One region of the Proteocatella sp. QWL-06 genome, then DNA from elsewhere that is predicted to be linked to it. Evidence: a T-box and tRNA genes for the amino acid it is inferred to sense, from the RefSeq annotation. Region 1 holds a T-box; the other regions hold tRNA genes.

Region 1 (8,052 bases):
TCAAAAGAATCAAGCACTCTTACTATCTCAACTACATCTTCATTACTTGAGAGCAGACTGTAGTCAATATCGCCAGTAACTTCAAAACCTGATTTTTTCAGTATCGAGCAGCATCTCGCATGTGTATACTGAACATACGGACCTGTTTCGCCCTCAAAGCTGAGAGTTCTTTCCCAAGAGAACTGATAGTCCTTTATCCTGCTGTTTGAAAGTTCCTGGAAAACAATAGCCCCAACACCTACCTGCTTCGCGACATTATCTATGTTCTCGAGATCCGGGTTTTTCTGCTTTATGATTTCCTTAGTCTTTTCAATTGCCCTGTTGAGGACATCTTCAAGGAAAACCACCCTTCCTTTTCTCGTAGAAAGCGTTCCTTCTTCCAGTGATACTGTTCCGAATTGAACGTGTATGCAGTCCTTCGCCCATTCATTGCCCATCAGCTCAACGATTTTTTTCCATTGTCTGAAGTGAAGCTCCTGAGGGGTTCCAACCACATATATGTTTTTGTAGAAATCGTATGTTTCTTTTCTATATAGCGCTGCCGCTATATCTCTTGTTATATATAGTGTAGATCCATCCTTTTTCATTATGAGCGCTGGCGGCATCCCATGCTCCTCAAGGTCCACTATCTTCGCTCCCTGCGAATCCTGAAGTATCCCTTTTTCCTCAAGCTGCTTTATTACCGAAGGCATCTTGTCAGAATAGAAGCTTTCTCCCGCAAAAGAATCATATTCTATACCGAGCATTTCATAAACCTTATTGAACTCCTTTAGTGATACGTCTCTTATCCACTGCCAAAGCTCAGTTGCTTCAGGATCCTTATCTTCCAGTTTTTTGAACCACTCTCTTGCCTGATCTTCCATTTCTGGATTTTCTTCAGCTTTGTCATGAAACTCTATATAAAGCTTCAAAAGCTCATTTATTGGATCCTTTTCAATGACGCTTCTGTCTCCCCAAGCCTTATAAGCTACTATGAGCTTTCCAAACTGCGTTCCATAATCTCCAAGATGATTTATGGCAACCGTATTGAATCCCATAAATTTATACAGCCTGTGAAGAGAATGACCTATAACCGTAGTTCTTATATGTCCTATATGAAACGGCTTTGCTATATTTGGAGATGAATACTCGATTATCGTGGTTCTGTTCTGACCGAATCCCGTCTTTCCGAATTCTTCGCCTTCTGCTATGCAGCTTCCGATTACATCGCTTACCCATACATTTTTGTTCAGAAAAAAGTTAACATATCCGCCAAGATTTTTTATTTCACCCACGAACTCCGGTTTTTCGATTTTCTCAGCAAGCTCCAAAGCTATCTGATTAGGGGATTTTCTGAATTCTTTGGCCAGTCTGAAACACGGAAATGCATAGTCTCCCATTTCCACATTTGGCGGAATCTCTATTAATGATAATATATCTTCCATGGCAAGATTTTCTAAATAATTATTTAAAATAATTGCAAGTTCATTCTTAAAATCCATTTTTACCTCCTCAAGTTATCACATTTTATAAATAAAAAAACTCGTCTCTTTATATATAAAGAGACGAGACTTTCCCGTGTTACCACTCTTCTTGGTATTTAATACCCACTCTATATTCTATAACGTGAATGACTCGTACTTTTTATTTATTAAAGCATCCTCAGAGTTTCTATTCAAAATTCTATCCTACCAAGCTTCCACCATCCTTGGTTCTCTATAAGGAAATCTTAATATTTACTTATCTCTTCACAGGAAAATATTTAACTATACATACTGATTTAGTATATCATATTTCCAATCGATAATCAATAGGTTATTGTAAATCGCTATCATGTTTTTTAATAAGGTCTGAACCTTTTCAGTCTAAGCGCATTTGAAACGACAGATACCGAACTCAGACTCATTGCCGCTCCGGCAAACATCGGGTTCATGAGAGGACCTCCGAAAAGATGAAGGATTCCCATGGCAACAGGTATTCCTATTACATTGTATCCAAATGCCCAGAATAAATTCTGCTTTATATTCCTTATAGTACTCTGACTTAGCTGTATGGCCGTAGCAACGTCCATGAGATCACTTCTCATGAGCACTATATCAGCAGATTCCATGGCAACATCGGTTCCAGAGCCTATAGCTATACCAACATCGGCCTGAGCAAGTGCCGGAGCATCGTTTATCCCATCACCTGCCATCGCAACAATGCTTCCACTCTTCTGAAGCTTCTTAACCTCATTCGCCTTATCTGCGGGAAGCACATCCGAAAGCACCCTTTCTATTCCTACTTCCTTTGCTATAGCTCTTGCTGTTCCTTCGTTGTCTCCGGTTATCATTACAACGCTTATTCCCATGCTAGTAAGCTTTTCTATGGCTCTTCTGCTGTTTGGCTTTACTGTGTCAGCAACTGCAATGACCCCTGCTATTTTCTGATTTACTGCAAGGTACATTGGAGTTTTTCCCTCAATTGCAAGTTTCTCCGAAACCGATTCAAACCCTTCCAGCTTCACATCGTTATTTCTCATAAGCTTTATATTGCCGAGCAGTACCGATTTTTCTTCAATTACAGCTTTTATGCCAAACCCTGATATAGCGTCGAAATCCTGAGAACTTTTCAGTTCAAGGCCCAGCTCTTCAGCTTTCTTTATTATGGCTTCAGCAAGTGGATGTTCAGATCCATGTTCTGCAGATGCAGCAAGCTGAAGTATGGTGTTCTCATCAAAATCTCCAAAAACTGTTATATCGGTCACAACCGGTTTCCCTTGAGTTATAGTTCCCGTCTTATCAAGGACTACAGTGTCTACTTTATGAGCAGTTTCAAGAGCATCGCCACTTTTTATGAGAACTCCGTTTTCCGCTCCCTTCCCGGTGCCTACCATTATCGCTGTAGGTGTTGCAAGTCCAAGAGCGCACGGACAGGCTATCACAAGTACAGATATGAAAATAGTAAGTGAGAATCTTACCCCTTCGCCCGCCATATACCATCCGAGCCCTGACAACAGCGCCAGAACGATAACTACAGGGACGAAATAACCTGATATTATATCCGCAAGTCTCGCAATTGGTGCTTTGGAGCCCTGCGCCTCTTCTACAAGCCTTATTATCTGAGCTATGGCAGTGTCCTGACCCACTCTTGTTGCCTTGTATCTCACAAATCCATTCTTATTTATGCTGGCTCCGTAAACCTTATCTCCAACATTTTTTTCAACCGGGATACTTTCGCCGGTAAGCATCGATTCATCAACCGAAGTCTTTCCTTCTGTAACTTCTCCATCTACAGGAAATCTTTCACCAGGCCTTACCATAACAACATCAGACTCTCTTACGTCCTTAACTTCGATTTCAACTTCTTTGCCATCAACGAGTATCCGTGCCGTTTTGGGAGTAAGCCCAACTAATTTTTTTATAGCCTCCGAGGTTTTTCCCTTTGAGACATTCTCAAAGTATTTTCCAAGAGTTATAAGTGTCAGTATCACCGCAGCAGATTCAAAATATAAGCTGTGGACGTAATGATGATCCCCTGAAGATATCATTGCAACCGCATAGATTCCGTACAGAAAAGCAGCGGATGTTCCAATCGCAATAAGCGAATCCATGTTGGGACTTCGTTTGATAAGCGACCTGAAGCCTACAGCATAAAAATCTCGTCCACATATCATTACCGGAAGAGTCAGAATAAGCTGAATAACTGCGAAATTCAGCGGATTTACATCAGGAGATATAATTTTCGGAACCGCCAGCCCAAACATAGTGCCCATAGAAATATATAGAAGCGGTATTGAAAACACAGCCGATATGACAAATTTTCTCCATAATTTCTTAATCTCTTCATCTTTCTTCTTTAAAAACTGCTCCTCATTTGCATGCCTTACTTCTTCATATACAGCTTTAAACCCAAGTTTTGCTACAGTTGAAATTATCTTTTCCCGGTCAAGAGTGTTTTCATCATAGTCTATATTGAGATATTCAGTAGCAAAATTCACATTTGAGCTATATACACCATCAAGTTTTCCTGTCGCTTTCTCAATTGATTTTGCACATGCTGCGCAATGCATTCCCTCAAGTTTAAGCATTTCTCTTTTCATCCGTACATCCTCCGTTTCTACCTGTCTATAAGTTTTGAAAGTATTGTCATCACTTCGTCAAGCTTATCTTTTCCGTTACCTTCAGCAAAAGCTTCTGCAACACAGTGTTCTATATGCTGCTTCAGAATCTGAACGTTGGCTTTTTTAAGCAATGACTGCGCCGCAATAATCTGGTTTGATATATCTACGCAGTAACGATCTTCTTCTATCATTCTTATGGTTCCTTCTATCTGTCCTCTGGCTATTTTCAGCGTGCTCATCGCCTGCTTTTTTGCATCATTCATCAGATCACCCTCCTCACTACCCCCCAGGGGGGTGTATATCTTTATGATATCATATATTATCCTTATGTCAATAAAAAAATCTGCATACAGTGAATAAAAAAATCTGCATACAGTGAATAATGATTGTCTCACTGTTGCAGATTTAGATTTATATTTATATTTCATTTACACTGTATTTCTCAACAAATCTCAATGGGTGATATGACAGCTTTGCCTTTCTGAGTCCAGCTATCCCCAGATCTTCTTCCCTGTTTACAAATTTTGAATCCGGGAATTCATTTAAAATAAACTGCTGATTTATAAATTGATAGAGTCCTCTTATTTCCTGATTTGCTTTTTCTATATGGACAAGCACCATTTCTTCGTTCAGCATCTCTCCAATCGTAAAGGCTTCAAGATTTCCATCAATATAAACTCCTGCTATCTTAAGCTTGTCACTGAGAATCTCATAATTTTCGAATATCTTCCTGATTCCTTCTGATTCATCATCCATTCCCTCATCAAATTCATCGCTTTCTTCCTTTGTCTCTGCCCATGTCACCATGAGTTTCAAGCAGTCATCAAAGTCTTTTGAATCAAGTAACCTGTAATTGAATCTTCCTTCATATTCTTTGAGAAAATAATTCAGATGGTTTCTTTTCTTCTGATTTTTCTTGCCCGCAAGAGTTCTAAGACTCTCTCCATCATAAATATAGTCAAAGAGGTCTCTTTCCTCTGTATATACAAACCGTTCAGGGTAATTCTGTTTCAGCAGGTTAAGAACATCAGAGGTTATACCCCTGAAATATATCCTGCTTCCGCTTTCCTTAAAATAATCTATGGCATAATCCACAGCTTTGAGAAGGTTCTCTTTTTTTGCAAGTGGCATTATAGAAAAGGCATTGCCCTCATATTCTGCCATTATTATCGCAAAATCACTGTCTATATGGTAATGAGTCTTATATACATGCTGCCACATGAATAGCGTAGTAAAACAATATTCACAGGCCTCATAATCAACCATTTCAAAAAATGGGTCAAGTTCTGTCTTCGCATCAATGCTGATTTCTTTAAATAACATAAAATCCTCCTTGTTATATTAAAATTATATCACAGTCATTTACGAAACGCAATAGTTTTGAAACGCATCTGTCTAATTATCTTGAAAAATAATGTCATTCGTTGTATACTTACAGTATAATATAAAATTTAGATATGGAGTGTAAAGTTGAAGAATATTTATAATAAATGTGAGAACAAAGAAGTATTAAAACCTGGACGCCCAATCGATAAGTCCAGAGACCCAGTTATACTCAATGCAGCGCTTGAGCTGATTGCTGAATTTGGTTATGAGTCAGTCACCATAGAAGCCATAGCTCAGAAGGCTGGAGCAGGTAAAGCGACTCTGTATAGAAGATGGAAGTCAAAGCCTTATCTTGTAGCCGATGCCATGTCATATATCTCTCCCTGTGAAGACAATGTCGAATACTCTAAATGCGAGGATGACCTTAGCAAATATCTCTGTGAGCTTTTGTCAAAGTATTTTGGAATAGGCAACGAAATCCGACAGAAAGTCATGCTCTCGGTGGCTACTTCACTGAGCCGTGATAAAGAGCTTGCAGAACTTGTAAATCTCAACCCGATATCCAAAAACTGCTGCAACCTTAAAAAAGCCATACAGTTTTCTCTTGGAAGTGATGTTGATGAAGATATCCTGAATATGATTACTGATATCGGACCTGCAATGCTTTTCTACCAGCTTATAATTACAGGCAGGATAATTGAGAAGAGTTATATCGAAAAAATCATTACCAGCGCTATAATGCCTCTAATTCATAAACATCAGGCTTAACTGGTTCTTATATGATCTTCTTTTATTTTTACATTTTAAATTGACAAGGAGGACGAAAATGGATTTTAAAATTGAAAAAAACCGCATATACTTTGAGGATGAAAATGGAAAGCTTCTTGCAGAACTTACTTACAGAGACATTGACGACACCACGGTAAATATAAACCGCACATTCGTGGATTCTTCGCTGCAGGGTAAGGGAATAGCAGGAGAACTTATGAAGACAGTGGTAGATGAGCTTGTAAAAAATGGGAAGCACGCTGTTCCAACATGTTCTTACGCTGTAAAATGGTTTGAAAAAAACAAAGAATATAGCAATCTTTTGGCTGAACAGTAAAACATAAAGAAAGAACCAGAATTCATATGAAAACTGGTTCTTTCTTTATCTATGCAACTTTTTCTTCAGCTTCTGCCAAATTTATGATATTGCTTCTAATTATTTGTCGCAGCTCTACAAATTCTGGATATTCATAAAAAAAGCTGATTTTTCGGCCGATCTCTGAGTTATCAACCGGCTTTTCGCTCAGGATAAAAGCCGTGAAGCTCTCACAGATATCTTCAGCAGGATCAGTTGATGCATAACGGCTCACAAAGTCCGGATTGTGTCTCATATAAAAGAGATAGCTGTCCTGCGTAAATTTATTCTCATATTTTAGCAGGTCCCAGAATCTCATACTGAAAATATTCAGATATGAATCGATATTTGTAACAACTTCATGATCATAATACGTATAAACATTGGGAACATCCGAATACGACACCTGCGTCTCGTTAAGCGTTACATAGTGAAAATACTCATGGATTATAGTTTCATAAAAAAGATCTTTGTCTGATATATCCTCCGGATCAATGGATATACTCCATCTGCTTCCCGTAGAGTCGTTGTTCCTTACATATCCAAGGTTATTCATCTCTCCATCTGATGTAAGCATGAACTCATCAAATCCGTGAAAATACTCATATGGTATTATTGACAGAATCTCCCGCCATACATCAGGAAAGTCCTTCTTAATTCTTACGTCCTTCTCTTCAAGAGTAACATAAGGAATTTCATCATATTCAAGCCTGCTTTCATTTATTGAATATACCGCAAGCAGGTTTTCGCTTCCATCTAGTATATGGCTAAGAAGCTGTTCAGGGTTAAGTCTTGGGTACTTCCTTAAAATCATGCTTATCTCATCTACTATTTTCTGGACCTGTTCGTCAGTGATGCTGTAGTCTCGCTCATATTTTTCGCATAATATATAAAGCCTGTTGTAATCTGACGCAGAGATGACATGCTTAATGTTCTGTATGACATAGTTGTGATAATCACCATAATTCTGATTTACTTCATACTTGCCGTCAAAATAATACTTCACTGTATATTCATCAAGCTTTTTGGTAAGCTCTTTCATTGCCTGGGCTTCTCTTATTGAAGGTTCTGCCTTTTTTGCACTTATTCTGCTTTCATAAAGATTTTTCCAGCTTCTTACAAGCGCCGAAATCCGCTGTCTTTCATAATTGCTGATTTTGTTATCGAGCTCTCCTAAAAATTCAGAAACAACCTCACTGTTGCTGTAACTTCTTATTGAAGTATCTAAAGCCTGAGAAAATGAGGTAGTCGAAAAAACAAAAATAAGGCTTATGCTCAATATCTTTTTATATATTTTATCCATACTTTACTCCTGTAATAAACACTCTGCATAGTTTCCCAGAGGAAAATTCGTCCCGGTTGCAACATAAAAATGATATTTAGCGATGCCCAGATCAACAAAATCAAATTCATTGAGTTCGTTTACGTATATTATCACTTTGTGGTTAATGTATTTCAGCTTAACAGGCTGACTGTTTTTTGCGGAAGGCACTTTTTGTATGGCTTTTATGCCAGCAATGAA
Region 2 (8,052 bases), 420 kb from region 1:
TTGCAACCTGATAAGCCATTGCCTCATATATAAGCGCCGCCTTTTCATCGCCTTTTTTTATCATGTCTTCGACTTCTCTTGCATCGTTTGTGTTTAGATATGCAACGAGTCCGCCGTTTCCTTTTATTCTCTTTTTAAGATAGTCTTTTGTGTATTTCTCATCATAACACATATTTATCAGCTGGCCAACAGGAAGACTTCCTGCTCTCTCAGGTGAGAATGCTCCCTCTCCGTCAAGCGCATTGTTTACATCTATTACTCTGCCTTTTCTGTGAGCTCCTGTAGAGATTCCTCCGCCAAGATGTGCCACGACAACATTTATGTCTTCATAGCTCTTTCCGATGCTCTTTGCATATCTTCTCGCAACAGCCTTCTGGTTAAGAGCGTGGAAAATTGATATTCTCTCTATCTCCGGAATACCTGATATTCTTGCTATATCATCCATCTCATCAACAACTACAGGGTCTACTATGAATGCCGGAACAACTGCCATGTCAGCAATTTCCTTAGCGATTATTCCTCCAAGGTTTGAGGCATGCTCTCCTCTTTCTCCGCTTGCAAGGTCTGCTATCATAGCCTCGTTTACTTCATAGGTTCCGCCTTCCATAGGCTTGAGGAGTCCGCCTCTTCCTACTATGGCGTCAAAGCTGTGAGGGCTGATTCCAACCTCGACAAGAGATTCGATTATAACCTCTTTCCTGAATGACTTCTGAGCGAAAACGCTGTCATATTTCTGAATTTCCTCTGTCGAATGTCTCAGTGTTTTTTCCATTATCAGGTCTTCATTCAAAAATACTGCTATTTTTGTGGATGTAGATCCCGGGTTTATTGCTAAAACCTTGTACTCCTTCATTTTTTTCCTCCGAATTGTTAGAATTTACTTGAATATAATACAGCCAGTGCTATAGAATACATCTTTGTCTCTTCTGAGTCAGCTCTTGACGTAAGCACTATTGGTTTGGATGCGCCAAGTATTATACCGGCGATTTTTGATTTTGAAAAGTAGGAAATTGCTTTGTAAAGCACATTACCAGCTTCAATATCAGGCATCAACAGTATATCACATTTTCCTGCAATCGGGTCCTTGATTCCTTTGTGATGTGCGGCTTCTTCGCTTACCGCATTATCAAGAGCGAATGGTCCTCCGACAATACATCCATCTATCTCACCGCTTCTGTTCATCTCAACGAGAGACTGAGCATCAAGCGTTGCAGGCATTTTTTCGTCTACCTTTTCCTTTGCACATACCACACCAACCTTTGGCATGTCAATATAAAGAGCATTTGCAAGCTTTACTGTGTTTCTTATGATTGCTGCCTTGGTATTAAGGTCAGGGCTTATATTCATGGCTGCATCTGTGACAAACATCAGTCTGTCATATCCTGGAATCTCAACTACTGCCGCATGGCTTATAGGGTTTCCTGTCCTCAGAGAAAGCTCTTTGTTTAGAACCGCCTTAAGTACCACTGAAGTGTCAACCAGCCCTTTCATTAGAATATCAGCTTTTTTGTCTGATACAAGCTTTGCCGCTGCCATAGCCGCAAGCTGATTATCCGGCTCGTCAACTATATCATATTTATTATAGTCTATATCCAGTTTTTTGCAAATATCAATTATTGCTTCTCTGTCACCAACAAGAGTGGCATCTGCAATTCCTGCGACATTTGCCATGTCTACAGACTTAAGGACATCAGCATCCTGGGCGCATGCGACTGCAATTCGCTTTGGACCGCTCTGTCTTGCTTTTTCCATGATTTCGTTGAAACTTTTCATATTTCCTCCTAATTTTCCGTTATAGTGACCACTTCCGGAGTGATCTTAATGCTGAAAATCGGAAAATCAACTTCGTACTGAAGTTTGTATTTTTCCTGTGCTGCCTTATTGTCAATCAATATTCTTATATTATCAGGATTTATCCTGTCTGAATATTCTCTGCCTGCAGTTATCTTTATCTCCGTTTCTGGCGGAAGCGTGCTCTTTATCGCTTCTGCATCTGCTTCTCCCGTGAGCGTTATGCCGGCGCGCGGCATCATGAGAGTATATTCCTCAAGCTCGCTCTGTATCTCTTTTATTTTTATTCTTTCGACCGAATAAACCAGTTCAGCTGTTTTTTCAAGCTCATATGAAACTCCTGCAACCCTATTGAACCCGGATATCTTTACAGGAACTGTCTTCAGAGACTTCACTGCATCAACTGCATCCGCACTTCCCTGTATCCTCACGTTCTCAACATCGGCCCTGAATGAGCTGTTTGGTACCTTCTGCCCTTGATCGTCAACAAACACTAGCTCTACAGGTACATTTTTGGTCTTGTCAACGTCGACATCTACAATGACTGATGATTCGCGTATCGTTACGCCTTCTACTATATTGTTTCTGTCATCCAGTGGAACAAGGTTTATTTTCGTGCTGAAATCTGAATCATTGTTCTCAAGCTTTACTGTTCCTGACAGATTCATAACCTTTTCGACCTGAGACTGCGGCCCTTCGACATAAAGTCCTACTCTGTTTGGCTTTATCTGCCCTATCACATAATTCGTCCTGAGGCTGCCTTCTGTATTTATTACTATGTTCTTCATGCTTACAACAGACCTTTCAAGCACCACCTCTATCTGAAGCGGATTAAGGCTGTACTCTATCTCTCTTGGCGCATCCATGACCACCTGCATCATATTGGTCCCTTCCTTTGGATCGTATATCTCTCCCTTTGGAGTGACGCCATTTCTGATATATTCATTAAGTACAGATCTTTTTGCCCTGAAATCAACCTTTACATTAAAATCCTGGCCATACGCGAACGTAAGTCCATTGTCTCTTATCTCATCTATGTTAGTGACAGTCTCTACGCTTATGTTCTCAAAGCTCCTGATTACAATAGGATCCACCTCGGACATTACGTATACCCACATTATGAAAGCGAATATGATTGAAAACAGCTTTATTTTAAAATTGTTTTTGAAATGATCCAGCATCTATTCACCACCTTTTCTGAACAATTTTCTCTCATCGTCCCTCTTAAGGTTTCTCTTAAGGTAAATTTCAAGTTCTTCTTCGCCCAGGTTCTTGAAGAGCTTTCCATTGTCAGCAATAGATATCGCACCCGTCTCTTCAGACACTACAAGTGAGATACAGTCAGATTTTTCGCTTATCCCAAGCGCTGCCCTGTGCCTCGTACCTACCTCCTGGTTGAGCTTGTTATTCTCCGTAAGCGGCAGAAAGCATCCTGCGGCCATAACTCTGTCGCCTCTTATGACTACCGCGCCATCATGAAGCGGAGTATTTGGTATGAAGATGTTTCGAAGTATCTGCCTGCTTATCTTTGCATCTACAAGGGTTCCTGTCTGTATGATCTCATTGAGCCCTGTCTCTCTTTCAAATACTATCAGCGCTCCGATTTTGGATTTCGAAAGGGAATTCACTGTGTGTATTATTTCAAGGACCAGCTTGTCGATATTAACACTGCCCTCACCACTCGATTTGAGAAGAAACTTGGTCCTTCCTATATGCTCAAGGGCTCTCCTCAGCTCTGGCTGGAATACAATCAGGAGCGCTATGAGCCCAACGGTCATAGTGTTCTTTAATATCCAGTGTATTACCTGAAACTGCATGAGCTCAGATATCTTGCTGGTAAGGAGAAGTACCACGATGCCCTTTATCAGCTGCTCGGCTCTGGTCTCTTTTATCAGAAGATAGACATTGTAAAAAACATAAGCTACTATTGTTATGTCTATCACATCGAATATGCTGATGTTCATTATTATATCCTTGAGTTCCCACATGATATCATGGCACCTCCATCCCTTGTTATTTTTCATGTTTTATCTTTATATTATTTCATATCTGGACACAATTTTCAATACTAACTGTTCAAATTGCAATTATTATCTGCTCTGATACGTATTTAAATCATTAATTTATGATATAACGGAAAAATTTAGAATAAACCTGTTCCACAACTTTATGTTTTATGTTATCATATTATATGTTATTTCATAATGCATCCATAGCTCAGTTGGATAGAGCAGCGGCCTTCGAAGTCGCGTGTCAGGGGTTCGAGTCCCTTTGGGTGCACCAGCAAAGGCTCTCTGCAGTTCAGCGGAGGGTTTTTTTATTACAGTATGGTAACTTTTTTAAATAATTTATGTACCTGTGAAAATTTATGATATAATATATTGGATTAGGAGGTCTGAACATGGACAAAGATTTAGAAAAAAAACCAAATAAGAAAAAGAAAAAAAGAAAAATAAATTTCATCAGGCTGATATCGCTCATAACTGCATTTGCAGTTTTTGCAGGTGGAATAACTGCCGTGGCAGCTGCTCTGATTGTAGTAAAGACAGCTGAACCGATAGACCCTACGAAAATATCGGAACTGCTTGATGAAAGCTCATTTATTTTTGATGACAAGGGAGTTCTGATAGAAAAGATTTCAAATGGAGAGTATCGAAGCATAGTGCCGCTCTCTCAGATTCCAGAAGATCTTCAGAATGCAGTAATTGCGGTTGAAGATGAAAGATTCCGAGAGCACAACGGAGTCGACGTCAAAAGGATATTCGGAGCACTGTGGTATGACATAAAGACTCTGAGCCTTGCTCAGGGAGCTTCGACAATCACGATGCAGGTTGCAAAAAACCTTTATACTACAATGGATAAGACCTGGACTCGAAAGCTTAAAGATGCATATTATGCACTTGAAATCGAAAAAGTCCTCAGCAAGGATCAGATACTTCATGCATATCTCAATACCATAGGTCTTGGAAGAGGAACAAGAGGCGTTCAGGCTGCAGCTCATGTGTATTTTGACAAGGATGTGTCTGAGCTCAATCTTCCAGAAGCAGCGATGATAGCAGGCATCACACAGAATCCTTACAAATTCTCAGCTTATGTGACAGCACCTATTTCTCCTGATGACGATTTTACAGGAATGCAGGTAAGCCTCATCCCAAGCAACAGTGAAACCCCAGCGCCAACAGCTGAAGACCTTCAGGTATTTGACAGGCTTCTTAAAAATGGACTTATTTCAAATCTTGAGCATAACCAGCTTGTAAAGAATGATTACTATGCTAGAAAAGCTGTCCTTAACCCTGATTCCAAGGAAAGACAGGAAATAGTTCTCAAGATGATGCTCAAGAACGAATATATCACAGAGACTCAGTACAACGAAGCTGTGGCATATCCGGTGGAGATAAAGCTCGGAAAGAAAAAACAGTCTAACATATCTTCTTACTTTGCCGATAAAGTAAAGGCAGAAGCAGTGACAGCGCTTGAATCCGTAGGCTACTCTGCTGAAGATGCAAATGACATTCTTTATGGCGGAGGACTGAGGATATATTCTACTCTCAGTACCAGCATACAGAACATACTTGAAGAAGAAGTAAACAATCCAGCCAACTTCCCGGGAAGCTGGATAGACGAGGATGGGATTCCTCAGCCACAGGTCGCTTCCGTGATAATGGATCAGTATACCGGTCAGGTCAAAGCACTCGTGGGCGGAAGAGGGATTAGCGGAAACAAAATCTATAACAGAGCGCTTAACCCAAGACAGCCCGGATCATCAATAAAGCCAGTGGCAGTTTACCTTCCTGCACTTGAAAATGGATTTACCGCAGGATCAGGAGTAGTGGATGAGCCTATAAAAGATGAAAAAGGTGAATACTGGCCAAAGAACCTCAGTACCTATGACGGCCCTACTATACTTCGAAACCTTGTGATAAAATCATCAAACGTAGGAGCGGTTCAGGTAGCTGAAAAAGTAGGCACGAAAAAAATGATTGAATATATGAAGAACATGGGAATATCAACAATAGTGACGAGAGACATGAACTCAGCAGTAAATGATGAGAACTTGTCGATGACACTCGGAGGTATGACAAAGGGAGTTACGCCTCTTGATCTTACAGCAGCATATGCTTCAATCGCAAACTCAGGAAAATATACAAAACCTGTATTCATTACAAAGATAGAGAATACGAGCGGCACTGTGCTTTACGAGAACACACCTGAAGTAAGGCAGATTGCAACAGCTCAGAATGCATATATAATGACTGACATAATGAAGGATGTAGTAAACAGAGGTAGCGGCGGAAGAGCCAGGGTCAGGAATTTTGTGACAGTAGGAAAGACAGGTACCACAAACGATGAAAAAGACATCTGGTTCGCAGGATACACACCTTACTACACAAGTGCTCTCTGGATAGGTGAAGACCAGCCAAAGGATATGAATAAATCCAGTGACGTACCATCTGCGCTTTGGGGAAGGATAATGAACAGAGTCCACTCAGGACTTCCTGCCAAAAACTTTGCTGCTCCTTCAGGGCTAACCCAGACTTCGATATGTCTTGAAAGCGGACTCAAGCCAGGACCGTACTGCACAAAAATCGCAAGCGAGATATTTGTAGCAGGAACCGAACCGAAAGATATATGCATGGAGCACGAGGCACCAATAGTTACAGAAGGCCTTCTGGACGATGAGACTAAGGCAAATGCAGAAAAAGATGATAAGGAATATATAAACAGCGAAAATAACGGCAATGGAAACCAGGGCAATCCTGGAGGCGAAGGACAGACAGACAAGCCGCAGAACCCGCCAGTCGATGATAATCAGGGAAATGGCGACCAGGGTAATCCACCGCCAGCTGATGATGGAAACGGACTGTTTGGATAAAAAAAGAGAGCTTTGAGCTCTCTCTTTTTTTGCACATATTTAAAGGATCTTAATTAGAACCTGATCTCAAGCATGGCTTCTCTTGCATATACCTTTCTCATAAGGGCCTTCTTGCTCACTATTACTCTGTCAAAGCTTCCTCTTCCTATGATTCCTATCTCGTCAAAGGCTATCATTTCAAGCTTGAGGGTATTCTCATGCCTTTCCTTCACTGTAACAGTTATAGTTATGGTCTGGCCAAGCAGAGTAGGCTTTTCATGTACAAGGTGGATTTCCTTGCCTATAGTGACAAGTCCCTCATCAAGCTTTTCGTCAATCAGCTTCGTACTGGCTGATATCATCAGCGCAACAAGCGATGGCGTTGCAAAGAGCCTGTCAAGCTCAGAATTCCCATAATTGCTGGCGATGTCGTCCTCAGTTACGGTTTTTTGTATTGTTATCGATCCCCCAATTTCAAATTCAGGCATTTTTAGCATAATCATACTTCCTTTCATAAAATATACAATATATATTTTACCTTATCAGACGTGATCTAGCTACTGTTTTTTTAGTGATTCGTACATAATTATTGCGCCTGCTATTCCGACATTAAGTGATTCTGCCTTTCCAAATATTGGAATATAGAGCTTTTCGTCAGACACAGAGAGGAGTTCCTCGCTTATGCCATTGGCTTCGTTGCCCAGTATGATGGCTGTCCTGTCATCAAACCTGACGCTGTCATACAGCACCGAATAGTCATCAAGAGCGGTAGCATATATTGCAAATCCCTGCGCTTTCATATAGTCAATATCGGCAAGATCAATCTCTGCCACAGGCACCGAAAGATTGAGCCCCATTGCGGATCTGTTCACTTTCGGAGAGAAAAGGTCCACAGTTCCCTTTGTATACAGGACCGCATCAAAGCCCGCTGCATCAGCCGTTCTTATAAGAGTACCGGCATTCCCCGGATCCTGGATCCTGTCAAATATCACCACTCTCATCCTCTCACCCGAAAGTATGGCCTTCAGATCGTGAGAGGGCATATCTACAAGAGCGACTATGCCCTGCGTATTCACAGTATCCGTTATCTGGCTGAATAAAGATGCTCTGACAACGCAAGATACCTCCAGGTGCTTCTCATATATTTCTCTGTACTCCTGATCAGAATTTATCTCAGCTTCTGAAAAAGCAAGCATTTTTACGTTTATTCCATCATCCAGGATCTGTTTTACTGCTCTCAGACCTTCGATCATTACAAGCCTGTGCTTTTCCCTGTTCTTTCTCAGCTTGAGAGAAGATATGAGCTTTATCTTCTGATTTTCCTTTGATCCTATAATCTCTATATTATTCATTTGCCTCACTCATCTTGTTAATTTTCTTGATTTCTCCAATGACAACAAGTATGTCTT
Region 3 (8,052 bases), 1.1 Mb from region 1:
GGATACGTAAGGCAGGAAGAAGATACGGGGAAATACAGACTTTCTCTGAAATGGATGGAGATATCAAATCGGATAACAGAAAAACTGGATATAGTTTCGATAGCACGTCCCTATCTTAGGAAACTGAGCGAAATAAGCGGAGAAACGGTGCATCTGGTGGAAGTGGAAGGAAACGAGGCAATATATATAGATAAGGTAGAATCTGGCTCTAATTCGATACGTATGGTATCAAGAGTAGGTAGCAGGATACCCCTTTATTGCTCAGGGGTAGGAAAAGCTATGCTTGCAGAGCGATCGGATGAGGAAATAGAGGAAATCTGGAACAGCAGTGACATAAGAGCCATGACTCCAAAGACTATCCTGAGTCTGGATGAATTTCTCGAGAATATCAGAGAAATAAGGAAATTCGGATATGCTCTTGATAATGAAGAGAATGAAATGGGAGTAAGATGTATCGCTGCAAGCATACTCGATCATGAAGGCAAGGCAAGAAATGCATTCAGCATATCGGCTCCAGTCGGAAGGATGACTGATGAAAAGCTCAAAATGCTCGCAGAATATGTGCTTGAAAGCAAAAGGAATATATCAGGCGAGTTTGGGTTCAGATAATATGAAGAAAGCCGTTTTTAAGGCAAAAAAACCCCAGTCCCGGGAAGGATTACCAAGAATCTTTTCCGGGACTGGGGTAAAATTATATTATAGGAAGGTTATCGCTTATTAAAACTGTATTGAATTATCTCTGAACGCGGCCAGAAGCATCTCCGCCTGCCAGTTTTCTGACCTCATCCACAGATACCAGATTGAAGTCACCTTCTACAGCGTGCTTAAGGCAAGATGCCGCAACTGCGAATTCGATTGCATCTCTTGATGAATAGTCGTTAAGGCAAGCATATATAAGTCCTCCGCCGAAGCTGTCTCCACCTCCGACTCTGTCTACTATATGAACTGGATATTTCTTACTGAAAACATATTCTGATCCATCAAACAGCATCGCTGACCAGTTGTTGTCGTTTGCAGATATTGATTCACGAAGAGTTATTGCAACCTTGCTGAATCCAAAACGGTCAGCGAGCTGCTTTGCGACATCCTTGTATCCTTCGTGGTTCACGTCGCCCTTTGTCACATCTGTATCTGCCGCATGTATTCCAAATACATCTGCAGCATCTTCTTCATTGGCAATACATACATCTACATATCTGCAAAGCTCTCCCATCACCTGGCCGGCCTTTTCCTTTGACCAGAGTTTGTTTCTGTAGTTAAGGTCACATGAGATCATAACGCCAAGGTCCTTTGCCGCCTTGCACGCATCCAGGCATATCTGAGCAACGCTGTCATTCAGCGCAGGAGTTATTCCTGTGAAATGGAACCAATGCGCGCCACTGAATATCTCGGCCCAGTCAAAATCGCTCTTTTCTGCAGTCGATATTGAAGAATGCGCTCTGTCGTATATTACTTTTGAAGGCCTCTGTGATGCGCCTTTTTCAAGGAAATATATTCCAACTCTGTCTCCGCCTCTTGAAATAAAATCAGTGCCTACACCGTATTTTCTAAGTGAATTGACCGCTGCCTGTCCAATCTCATGCTTTGGGAGCTTTGTTACAAAGTGTGCGTCAAGTCCGTAGTTTGAAAGAGAAACTGCCACATTGGCTTCTCCTCCGCCATATGTTGCCCCAAAGCTGTCTGCCTGAACAAATCTGTAGTATCCCTCAGGTGCAAGCCTGAGCATTATCTCTCCGAATGTGATGACCTTTTTAGACATTTATTTTTCCTCCGATTTTATATAATAATAGAATTCATTGTGTATTCATATATAGTTCTGCTGTTATTTCTGAACAAGGTGGATAGCAAATCCTCCAACCTGGGCTTTCAGGTAGACTGCAGTCAATTTGTCATTTTTGTATTTCGCAGTGTCCATATCAAGCTCAAAACCCTGTGATTCAAGGTAATATACTGCTCTGTCGATATATCTGGTCTTTATTGCTATATGACCGTTTTTCCCAAGGTATGGGCTTTTCATGGCTTCTATGAAACTGCCGGCGAATATTGAGCTGTTACCTGTCTTTTTTTCAAATCCAAACATTTTTCCAAAAGCGCCTGTAACTTCATCAGCTTCGCTTTCGCCTTCGCAGTTTATCCCGATGTGTGCAAGCTCAAAACCAAGCATAGAATGAACAGCATCTTCTGTCAGTTCTCTTATCTTGTCAAAGTTGCCTTCCTTTATCAGGTCACCACTTACCATCCAGCTTCCTCCACATGCGATTATCTTTGGGAAATCGAGGTATGTAGTAAGGTTTTTCTGGTTGATGCCGCCTGTTGGCATGAATCTTACATTTGTATAAGGTGCTGACATTGCCTTTATCATATCAAGTCCACCCGAAGCTTCGGCAGGGAAGAATTTCACAACTTCGAGACCAAGCTCTATGGCAAGCTCTACATCGCTTGGATTGCATGTCCCTGGAGTGATTGGAATGTTTCTTTCTGTACAGTATCTGACGATCTTAGGGTTGAGTCCTGGGCTGACTATAAATTTTGCCCCCGCTGCAACAGCGCGGTCTACCTGATCAGTAGTAAGTACAGTTCCTGCGCCTACAAGCATTTCTGGAAATTCCTGAGACATTATCCTTATTGCTTCTTCCGCGGCCTCAGTTCTGAATGTAACCTCTGCGCAAGGGAGGCCTCCGTCACACAGTGCCTTCGCAAGCGGTGACGCGTCACTGGCATCGTTAAGTACTACTACTGGAACTATTCCTAATTGCTGAATTTTTTCTAATACTGGGTTCATATGAGAGTTCTCCTTCTATATATATGAATAGGATCCGAATGTTTCATGATATGAAACTCATTATTACATCATGAAACTATAATTCAATTATATATTTTTCTCATGAAATGTCAAGCACAAAAAAAACACCATATCCTAAAAAAAAGGAAATGGTGTTTCTGGTATTGGTGCACCTAAGAGGACTTGAACCTCCGACGCACAGTTTAGGAAACTGTCGCTCTATCCGCCTGAGCTATAGGTGCGTGTTTGTTCGTGCATAATAGATTTTAACCAAAAAATCAGGAATTGTCAACATAAGGATTGCCTAAATGTGGATTTTATTATATTATTCTTAATGATAGATAAAAAAATAACAAAATGTGTGATAAAATTCCATATGCAAAGTGTATATAATTTGAAAATATCACCAATAAAGTAACTATTAGTTAAAAATAGTTTAGAATATTCTGAAATGGAGATATTTTAAATTGACTTTTTAAATCGTATATAGTAATATTATTTCATAGCGAAAAATTTAAGAATTTATAAAAAATGATAATAGATTAGGTCGTTCATTCAAAATGCGAACGTGATCAGTAATTAAGAGACCGGGGGAAAATTTGTGAAGCGAGATCCTAGAAAAACTGTTGATATTGGAAAGAATCTTGCATTAGTAACGCAGATGGGCATAATGATTCTCGCTCCTGTCGGACTTTGCATGTTTGCGGCAAACGCTCTCATCGAGAAGTATGGTCTTGGTGACTGGGTAATGATAATTGCCATTTTACTGGGTATTTCAGCTGGTTTTTTGAATATTTACAAAATTCTAAGAAATTACTTCGAAAGTGGCAACAATGGTAAAAAATAGCTGTTATTTAAATATAAATTAAATTTAGTTAATTATGATATGACCTCATTTTTGATAAAAAATAGACAATGAATTGGAAAGATATTATGGATGAATTATTTGCAACGAAACTTAAAATAGTCAGAAATGCCATATTTCTAATGGCAACAGTAGCAGCGCTGTCAGTGGTTTTATATGACGGATGGACAGCATTTGTAACTGGAATAGTGTTTGGACTGCTGATAGCGGTACTCTGCTTTGAGCTTCTGTCATCTGCGGTCATAAGAGCTGTAAATCTTCCGCCTGAGAAGGCGCAGGTATATGCAGGTACCAGATATATAATAAGGCTTGTCATATATGCCGCTGTGATCTTCATATCAATCAAGGCAGATTACATAAACGTGGTGGGAACTATCCTCGGACTTTCGAGCATAAAGCTTTCGATTGTCATTTCCGGAATACTTGACGGGCTGAAGTAAGTTATTATTACTCGTTAACAGCAGAGTATTAATATAAAGAATTTATGAATTAACTGGGAAAGGAGGATTACTAATGGGTGATGGAGGATTTGGAGCAAAAATTAAATTTACGATAAGTGAAAATATCCCTTTTATTGGCGGAGTGCCTGTAACCGAAACTATAACTACAACTTGGATAATCATGGCGGTGCTTATAATAGGGTCAATTATTCTTACCAGAAACCTTGACAGGATTCCCAAAGGTATGCAGAATGTCGTAGAATTGCTTGTTGGACTTGTGTATGGGCTTACTGAGGATACTATGGGAAAAGACAAAGTCGGATTTGCACCTTATATTGGTACTCTGATGCTTTATCTGGCCTTTGCGAACCTCGTTGGACTTCTTGGAGTCAGGCCGCCAACAGCAGATCTTAATATGACGCTTGCACTGGCGCTTATAACGTTTTTCCTGATTCACTTCAATGGAATACGCAGAAAAGGACTTTTCTCATATCTTAAGGGATTCACGGAGCCGTTTATTCTGCTTATGCCAATTAATCTTATTGGAGAGATTGCAACCCCAATATCTTTGTCATTTCGTCTATTCGGAAACTTAGTCGGCGGGTCCATAATAATGGCTTTGGTATATTCTGCTCTTGCATCGCTTACGACAGCTTTGCTTGGCATAGATATTCCAATATTCCAGGTGGGAATACCTGCTGTACTGCATGTATACTTTGATATGTTTTCCGGATTGCTTCAGACATTTATCTTTGCGATGCTTACAATGGTATTTGTTTCTGGTGCTATGGATTAAGATGGATGAGACAAAATTTATGAAGAAAGGGGTGTTTTGATGCAAGAAATGGATTTTATAAGCAGATTTTTATACTGGCTGGTTTCTTTTGACAGGAAGGCGCTTATACTTGGAGCATCTGCCATTGCGGCCGGGCTTGCAATGATTGCAGGTATTGGTCCGGGAGTTGGACAGGGATTTGCAGCTGGAAAAGGAGCTGAGGCAGTAGGAAAAAATCCAAAAACTGCAAAGCAAACAACCATGATAATGCTTCTTGGAGCTGCAGTTGCCGAAACATCAGGGATATTATCTCTTGTTGTAGCGCTGATACTGCTCTTTGGAAATCCCGTAGTCTCACAGGACGGCGCCGTGCTTGTTCTGGCCGCGTCAGTCATAGGAGCAGGTTTTTCCATGATAGCCGGCATAGGACCTGGTATAGGACAGGGATATGCAGCAGGCAAGGGAGCTGAAGGGGTCGGAAAAAGACCGGAATTTCAGTCCTCTATAATGAAAGCTATGTTCGTTGGTCAGGCGGTAGCGCAGACTACAGGAATATATGCTCTTGTAATATCGCTTGTGCTGCTTTTTGCAAACCCGTTAATGAATCTTTTGTAGTTTATGATTAAAAATATATTTTGTATGAAAAATTGGAATTTACAATATAACAATATTCAAAATTCAGGAGGAAAATAATTATGGAACCTATCACAGGAAAAGCATTAGTATTAGCATGTTCAGCAATTGGAGCGGGTCTTGCGATGATCGCAGGTATAGGACCTGGTATAGGACAGGGATATGCAGCAGGTAAGGGAGCTGAGGCAGTTGGAAGACAGCCTGAGGCTCAGGGAGATATAATCAAGACTATGCTTCTTGGAGCAGCAGTAGCGGAGACAACAGGTATCTACGGACTTGTTATAGCGCTTATCCTTTTATTTGCAAACCCACTTGTAAAATTACTGGGATAATAAATACGGCGGAATTTGGATGAAAAGCCATTAAAAGGAAGGAGGCGTATTTATGGCAGGATTGATAGAGTTAAATGTTTGGCAGATTATCTTCAATATAACGAATACAATTATTCTTTTTATTGCACTTAGACACTTTCTGTTCAAACCTGTAAAGGCATTCATGGATGAGAGGACAAACAGCATTCAGGAATCGATAGATACCGCAGAGGAGAAGAACAGAGAAGCGGAAAGACTCAGCGCGGAATACAACAGAAAGCTTGAACTTGCGCATGAAGAAGGAAGAGAAATCGTAAGAAACTCAACCAGACATGCGGAGAGAAAGGCTGAGGAGATTGTAAATGCAGCCAGAGAAGATGCACAGAGAATGAAGGTTAAGGCTCACAAGGACATTGAACTTGAAAAAGCAAATGCTTCAAAATCGATAAAAGGCGAGGTTGCGAGCATAGCCGTAATGGCAGCTGGTAAAATAATCAATAAGACAATCGATGCAGATACAAACAGAAATCTTATAGATGAAGTCATAAACGAAATAGGTGATGAGAGATGGTCGAGCTAGTATCTAAAAATTACGCCAGAGCCCTTTTTGATCTTGCAGTTGAAGAAGAGCGTGTTGATGAGACAGGCGATGAAATCAAAGCTATTGTCAGCATACTGAAATCTGAAAAGAATTTCTATGAATTTTTTATCACTCCGCTTGTTTCAAAGCAGGAAAAGATAGATCTCGTAGAAAAAGCTTTTGGAGGCAGAGTGTCAGGCATATCTGAAAACTTCCTGAAGGTTCTGATTGAGAACGGAAGGACAGGTGTGGTAGAGGCAGTGAGCTCGTTTTATCAGAAGCTCAGGCTTGAGCACTTCAACATGGTAGAAGCGACGGCCTTTACTGTTATACCTATGACAGATATTCAGAAGCAGAAGCTTGTCGAAAAGCTCGAAAAAGAAACTGGCAAAAAAGTTATATTCAAGAATGAAATAAATCAGGACCTCCTTGGGGGAATGCTGATAAAGATTGGTGAGAAGGAAATCGATGGAACAGTGCTTAATCGTCTCAGAAACCTGGAGGCGGCAATAAGCAAATAAACTAGTAGCAAGGGATGTGAAAATAGATGAATCTTAGACCTGAAGAAATAAGTTCTATTATAAAAGAACAGATAAAGAATTACAGTCAGAAGCTTCAAGTTTCGGATGTAGGCACTGTTATACTCGTAGGAGATGGTATTGCAAGAATCCACGGACTTGAAAAATGTATGGCGGGTGAGCTTCTTCAATTTGCAAACGGCGAGTATGCGATGGCGCTCAACCTTGAAGCCGAAACTGTTGGAGCGGTTATTCTGGGAACTGACGAAGAAATAAAAGAAGGCGATACTGTAAAGAGAACAGGTACTGTTGTTCAGGTTCCAGTTGGAGAAGCTATGCTCGGAAGAGTAGTGAATGCTCTGGGACAGCCTATTGACGGAAAAGGAGACATAAAGACCACTGAATTCAGACCGGTTGAGACACAGGCTCCTGGTATCATAGAAAGAAAATCAGTGCATCAGCCGCTTCAGACGGGTATCAAGTCCATAGACTCTATGATACCTATAGGAAGAGGACAGAGAGAGCTAATAATAGGAGACAAACAGACAGGAAAAACCACAATCGCTATAGATACGATACTTAACCAGAAGGGTGGAGACGTAATCTGTATATATGTTGCAATCGGACAGAAGAGATCTACGGTTGTACAGCTTGTTGACACGCTTGAGAAGAATGGTGCCATGGACTACACTATAGTAGTAGCGGCAACTGCTTCTGAGCTTGCGCCGCTTCAGTATCTTGCGCCATATGCAGGATGCGCTATGGGAGAGCATTTCATGCATCAGGGAAAACACGTACTGTGCATATATGATGACCTTTCAAAGCACGCGGTAGCATACAGATCGATGTCACTGCTTCTGAGAAGACCACCGGGCCGTGAGGCTTATCCGGGAGACGTTTTCTATCTTCACTCAAGACTGCTTGAAAGAGCGGCAAAGCTGTCTGATGACAAAGGAGCGGGTTCACTTACAGCGCTTCCTATCATAGAGACGCAGGCGGGAGACGTTTCTGCATATATTCCTACGAACGTAATCTCAATAACAGATGGACAGATATTCCTTGAGAGTGACCTGTTTAACTCCGGAGTAAGACCGGCGGTTAACCCGGGTATATCGGTTTCAAGGGTTGGAGGAAATGCTCAGATAAAA

The links. The T-box of region 1 lies ahead of argS (arginine--tRNA ligase). A T-box ahead of a tRNA ligase gene usually reads a tRNA of that ligase, here a tRNA-Arg.
Region 2: it has a tRNA-Arg gene. The T-box ahead of argS (arginine--tRNA ligase) is inferred to sense a tRNA for this amino acid. The anticodon was not compared.
Region 3: it has a tRNA-Arg gene. The T-box ahead of argS (arginine--tRNA ligase) is inferred to sense a tRNA for this amino acid. The anticodon was not compared.

The regions. Positions count from the first base shown of each region.
Region 1 covers NZ_CM178755.1:1,310,584-1,318,635, forward strand. Annotated here, with positions in the region: gene argS (arginine--tRNA ligase) at 1-1,481, opposite strand, end outside; T-box leader at 1,538-1,740, opposite strand; gene AC4PGZ_RS06195 (heavy metal translocating P-type ATPase) at 1,820-4,060, opposite strand; gene AC4PGZ_RS06200 (metal-sensing transcriptional repressor) at 4,078-4,344, opposite strand; gene AC4PGZ_RS06205 (DUF2156 domain-containing protein) at 4,499-5,404, opposite strand; gene AC4PGZ_RS06210 (TetR/AcrR family transcriptional regulator) at 5,552-6,175, shown strand; gene AC4PGZ_RS06215 (GNAT family N-acetyltransferase) at 6,234-6,512, shown strand; gene AC4PGZ_RS06220 (hypothetical protein) at 6,562-7,833, opposite strand; gene AC4PGZ_RS06225 (nitroreductase family protein) at 7,837-8,052, opposite strand, start outside.
Region 2 covers NZ_CM178755.1:886,402-894,453, reverse strand. Annotated here, with positions in the region: gene buk (butyrate kinase) at 1-853, opposite strand, end outside; gene AC4PGZ_RS04190 (phosphate butyryltransferase) at 871-1,773, opposite strand; gene AC4PGZ_RS04185 (CdaR family protein) at 1,782-2,972, opposite strand; gene cdaA (diadenylate cyclase CdaA) at 2,973-3,815, opposite strand; tRNA gene AC4PGZ_RS04175 (tRNA-Arg) at 3,998-4,074, shown strand; gene AC4PGZ_RS04170 (transglycosylase domain-containing protein) at 4,193-6,664, shown strand; gene AC4PGZ_RS04165 (thioesterase family protein) at 6,718-7,140, opposite strand; gene AC4PGZ_RS04160 (TrmH family RNA methyltransferase) at 7,201-7,995, opposite strand; gene AC4PGZ_RS04155 (potassium channel family protein) at 7,988-8,052, opposite strand, start outside.
Region 3 covers NZ_CM178755.1:210,259-218,310, forward strand. Annotated here, with positions in the region: gene AC4PGZ_RS00975 (IclR family transcriptional regulator) at 1-609, shown strand, start outside; gene AC4PGZ_RS00980 (PfkB family carbohydrate kinase) at 734-1,759, opposite strand; gene AC4PGZ_RS00985 (bifunctional 4-hydroxy-2-oxoglutarate aldolase/2-dehydro-3-deoxy-phosphogluconate aldolase) at 1,823-2,782, opposite strand; tRNA gene AC4PGZ_RS00990 (tRNA-Arg) at 2,948-3,024, opposite strand; gene AC4PGZ_RS00995 (AtpZ/AtpI family protein) at 3,384-3,629, shown strand; gene AC4PGZ_RS01000 (ATP synthase subunit I) at 3,716-4,087, shown strand; gene AC4PGZ_RS01005 (F0F1 ATP synthase subunit A) at 4,161-4,883, shown strand; gene atpE (ATP synthase F0 subunit C) at 4,923-5,477, shown strand; gene atpE (ATP synthase F0 subunit C) at 5,558-5,827, shown strand; gene atpF (F0F1 ATP synthase subunit B) at 5,880-6,386, shown strand; gene atpH (ATP synthase F1 subunit delta) at 6,374-6,907, shown strand; gene atpA (F0F1 ATP synthase subunit alpha) at 6,934-8,052, shown strand, end outside.